Regions from separate parts of the Streptomyces sp. NPDC001502 genome, predicted to be linked through region 2. Evidence: riboswitches for the same ligand, from Rfam matches in the RefSeq annotation. Region 2 holds a riboswitch; the other holds the start of a gene.
The links. Region 2 has a riboswitch for S-adenosylmethionine ahead of ACFY0D_RS35835 (aminotransferase class V-fold PLP-dependent enzyme). Riboswitches for the same ligand answer to the same signal wherever they lie in the genome.
Positions count from the first base shown of each region.

Region 1: linked by a shared signal. The riboswitch ahead of thrC (threonine synthase) and the one ahead of ACFY0D_RS35835 (aminotransferase class V-fold PLP-dependent enzyme) in region 2 are both predicted to bind S-adenosylmethionine.

Region 1 is NZ_JBIAVW010000044.1:5,390-7,583, forward strand. Features, by position in the region: gene thrC (threonine synthase) at 1-1,138, opposite strand, end outside; SAM riboswitch class I at 1,156-1,313, opposite strand; gene ACFY0D_RS39525 (glucosyl-3-phosphoglycerate synthase) at 1,499-2,194, shown strand, end outside.
Region 2 is NZ_JBIAVW010000030.1:97,617-99,810, reverse strand. Features, by position in the region: gene ACFY0D_RS35835 (aminotransferase class V-fold PLP-dependent enzyme) at 1-1,048, opposite strand, end outside; SAM riboswitch class IV at 1,272-1,388, opposite strand; gene trpD (anthranilate phosphoribosyltransferase) at 1,480-2,194, opposite strand, start outside.

The DNA of each region.
Region 1 (2,194 bases), on a different contig from region 2:
TGAGCTTCTTCGTCACGCCGACGGTCACACCGCCCGCGGTCTCGGCGAAGATGCCCTCGGTCTGCGCGAGGATCTTGATGGCCTCGACGACCTGCTCGTCGGTGACGTCCTCGACGAAACCGCCGGTGCGGCGGGCGATGTCCAGGACGTACGGGCCGTCCGCCGGGTTGCCGATGGCCAGCGACTTGGCGATGGTGTTCGGCTTCTGCGGGCGGACCACGTCGTGACCGGCCTTGAAGGCGGTGGACACCGGGGAGCAGCCCTCGGCCTGGGCGCCGAAGATCTTGTACGGCTTGTCCTCGACGAGGCCGAGCTTGATGAGCTCCTGCAGACCCTTGTCGATCTTCGTCAGCTGCGAGCCGGACGCGATCGGGATCACGATCTGGTCGGGCAGCTGCCAGCCGAGCTGCTCGCAGATCTCGTACGCGAGCGTCTTGGAGCCCTCGCCGTAGTACGGACGCAGGTTGACGTTGACGAAGCCCCAGCCCTCGCCCAGCGGGTCGCCGATGAGCTCGGAGCAGAAGCGGTTGACGTCGTCGTAGTTGCCCTCGATGCCGACCAGGTCGCCGCCGTACACACCGGCCATGACGACCTTGCCCTGCTCCAGGTCGTGCGGGATGAACACGCAGGAGCGGAAGCCGGCCCGGGCGGCCGCGGCGCCGACGGCGCCGGCCAGGTTGCCGGTCGAGGAGCAGGACAGGGTGGTGAAGCCGAAGGCGCGGGCGGCCTCGACGGCGATGGCCACGACGCGGTCCTTGAAGGAGTGCGTCGGGTTGCCGGAGTCGTCCTTGACGTAGAGCTTGCCGGTGATGCCCAGCTCCTTGGCCAGGTTGGCCGCGTCCACGAGCTTGGTGAAGCCGGGGTTCAGGCTGGGCTTGGACGCCACGTCCGCGGGGACGGGCAGCAGCGGCGCGTAGCGCCAGATGTTGTTCGGGCCGGCCTCGATCGCGGCGCGCAGGGCCTCGGGGTCACCGGTCGGGAGGTCGTAGGCGACTTCCAGCGGTCCGAAGCACTCGGCGCACGCGAAGATGGGGCCGAGGTCGAAGCGGGTACCGCACTCGCGACAGGAAAGGCCGGTGGCAGGTCCGAGGTCGACAGAATCAAGGTGGGCAGAGGTGGCGACAGTCTGTGCAGCCATGATGGCGAGGCCCTTTCTCCTCATCTTCCCCATGGCGCACTTCGCCATGAGACGGAATTGGCACCTTCCCTAGCCGGGGACCTCGCTGACGAGCGCTGACGCGCGATCGCGAGAACCGACTGGAGGGTTGCCGGGGCTTCAACGGGCCGTGTCCCTCTGCCCCTCTGGATGAGCGGTATGGCACCGGCACACGCGCTCTGTGGCGCGCCGGTGCGTTTGTACGCGGGGACCCCCGGCATGCGGTGGTCCTTCGCGTTGTTCAAGACTGTAACCGAAGGCCCGGGCGGTTGAGACAGCCGTCCGAACCGCGAGATGGATCACATAAGGGCGAATATCGCCGACACGCAGGGAGTGCTGAGGGTGCTGGAAGAGGTGGAGCGATGGCTGGCCGACCGCTCCTGGTCCGCCGCCGACCGACCGCTCGACCAGCTGCTCGACCGGAAACGGGCGGCCGGGACCACGGTCAGCGTCGTGCTGCCCGCGCTGGACGAGGAGGCGACGGTCGGCGCGATCGTCGAGACCGTGCGGCGTGAGCTGATCGAGGGACTGCCGGTCCCCCTGGTCGACGAGCTGGTCGTCATCGACTCGGGCTCCGCCGACCGGACCGCGGAGGTCGCGGCGAAGGCCGGGGCCCGGGTGGTGCACCGCGACGAGATCCTGCCCCGCCTCCCGGCGCTGCCCGGCAAGGGCGAGGTGCTGTGGCGCTCGCTGCTGGCCACCGGCGGGGACATCGTCTGCTTCGTCGACGCCGACCTGCGGGACTTCTCCGCCACCTTCGTCTCCGGCATCGTCGGACCGCTGCTGACCGACCCCGACGTGCAGTTCGTCAAGGCGATGTACGACCGGCCGCTCGGGGGCACCCCGGGCCAGGGCGGCCGGGTCACCGAGCTGGTCGCCCGCCCGCTCCTCAACCTCCACTGGCCGCAGCTGGCCGGCTTCGTGCAGCCGCTGGGCGGCGAGTACGCCGTACGCCGCTCGCTGCTGGAGCGGCTGCCGTTCCCCGTCGGGTACGGCGTCGAGCTGGGCCTGCTGGTGGACGCGCTGCACACGGTCGGG
Region 2 (2,194 bases):
GCGGGGCGTCGTCGCCGAAGAGGGAGAGGATCCGGACCGCCGGGACCTCCGCCAGGCCGCTGCGGACCTTCGCGATGAGGTGCTGTTCGCGGGCGACGAGGTTCTCGAAGCCGGCCTCGGTCAGGGCCTTGCAGGCCGAGGCGATGGAGTAGACGCCGATGACGTTCGGGGAGCCGGCCTCGTGGCGGGCCGCGGTGGTGTGCCACTCGACGTCCACGCCGCCGTCCTCGCGCCGGGCCACCTTGCGGGAGGCCCCGCCGCCGGCCAGGTACGGCTGCGCTTCCTGCAGCCAGTCCGCGCGTCCGGCGAGCACGCCCGAGCCGAAGGGCGCGTAGAGCTTGTGCCCGGAGAAGGCGACCCAGTCGACGTCCAGCTCCTGCACGGAGACCGGGTGGTGCGGGGCCAGTTGGGCGGCGTCCAGCACGATGCGCGCGCCGTGGGCGTGCGCGGCGGCGGCGAGTTCCCTGACCGGCCACAGCTCGCCGGTGACGTTGGAGGCACCGGTGACGCAGACCAGCGCGGGACCGTAAGGGTCGCGGTCGGCAAGCGCCCGCTCCAGGGTGGCGACGGCCTCGGCGGGGGTGCGCGGCGCGTTGAGGTAGGTGACCTGTGCGTCGACCCACGGCAGCAGGGAGGCGTGGTGCTCGGTCTCGAAGACGAACACCTGGCAGTCGGCGGGGAGTACGGCAGCGAGCAGGTTCAGCGAGTCGGTGGTGGACCGGGTGAAGACGACCTGGTCGGTGGGGCGGCAGTCGAGGAACTCGGCGACGGTGACCCGGCTCTGCTCGAAGAGGTCGGTGGAGAGCTGTGAGAGGTAGCCGGCGCCGCGGTGCACGCTGCCGTAGTACGGGGCGTACGCGGCGACGTCGTCCCAGACCCGCTGCAGGGCGGGGGCGCTGGCCGCGTAGTCGAGGGCCGCGTAGGTGACCTCGCCGCCGGTGACGAGCGGGACGGTGACGTCCCGGCCGAGGACCGCGAGCGGCTCGGCACAGGCGGGGTCGATGGTGGCCGCGGCGGTGGTGGTGGCGGCGTTCAGGGTTGCGGACATGGCGGTATCTCCCGGCAGGCAGGGCTGAATGGCTTCGGTGTGCCCGTACGCGGGTACGGCGCTGCGGCCGTCCGGGGTACGGGAGAGTCCTCGGTCCGCGCTGGGCGGGGGTACACGGAAGTGACCCTGATCCGAGGGGTGAAGTAGGGGCGGAGTCGCCCTATCGCATTCGCTTGCTCACGGAAAAAGCTCCTCGAGAAGACCAGGACCCCTGGTGTCGAGGGATCCGCGCTTGCCGTAGGCCTTGCTGCCTACGACCTGGTCATCACCCGGGGCACCCCGCCACGGAAGGAGGGTTGCCGGACAGCAAGCCGGGGCCTAAACGCTGTCACTCGTGACCTGGTCAGCATCCTGCCACAAGATCGCCCGAACGCAAGACCCCGGTCCGAATGGCGGACCGGGGTCGTTGCTTTCACGCCGTTCTCACACGGCTACGCGTTGCTGGCCGTCACCCAGCGCTCCAGGGCGGCCCGCGCCGCCCCCGAGTCGATGGACTCCGCCGCACGGGCGATTCCGGCCGTGATCTGCTCCTCCAGGCTGCCGGGGCCCGGGTCGAGGGCCACCAGGGCCGCCGCCGAGTTCAGCAGCACGGCGTCGCGGACCGGTCCGGTCTCGCCGGCCAGCAGGCGGCGGGCCACATCCGCGTTGTACGAGGGGTCCCCGCCGGCCAGGGCGGAGACGTCGACCAGGGAGATGCCCACGTCACGGGGGTCGAAGGTCCGCTCGGAGACCTTGCCGTCGCGGACCCACCAGATGCGCGAGGTCGACGTCGTGGTCAGTTCGTCCAGGCCGTCGTCGCCGCGGAAGACCAGCGCGGAGGAGCCCCGCCCGGCGAGCACGCCCGCGATGATCGGGGCCATCCGGGGATCGGCCACGCCGGTCGCCTGGGCGCGCACCCGGGCCGGGTTGGTGAGCGGGCCCAGCGCGTTGAAGAAGGTCCGGATGCCCAGTTCCTTGCGGGCTGCGGCCACATGGCGCAGTGCCGGGTGGAACTTCACGGCGAAGCAGAAGGTGATGCCGGCTTCCTCGGCGACCTCCACGACCCGCTCGCGGCTCAGCTGGAGGTTGACCCCGAGCTTTTCCAGGACGTCCGAGGAGCCGCTCGCGGAGGACGCGGCCCGGTTGCCGTGCTTGACGACCTTGGCG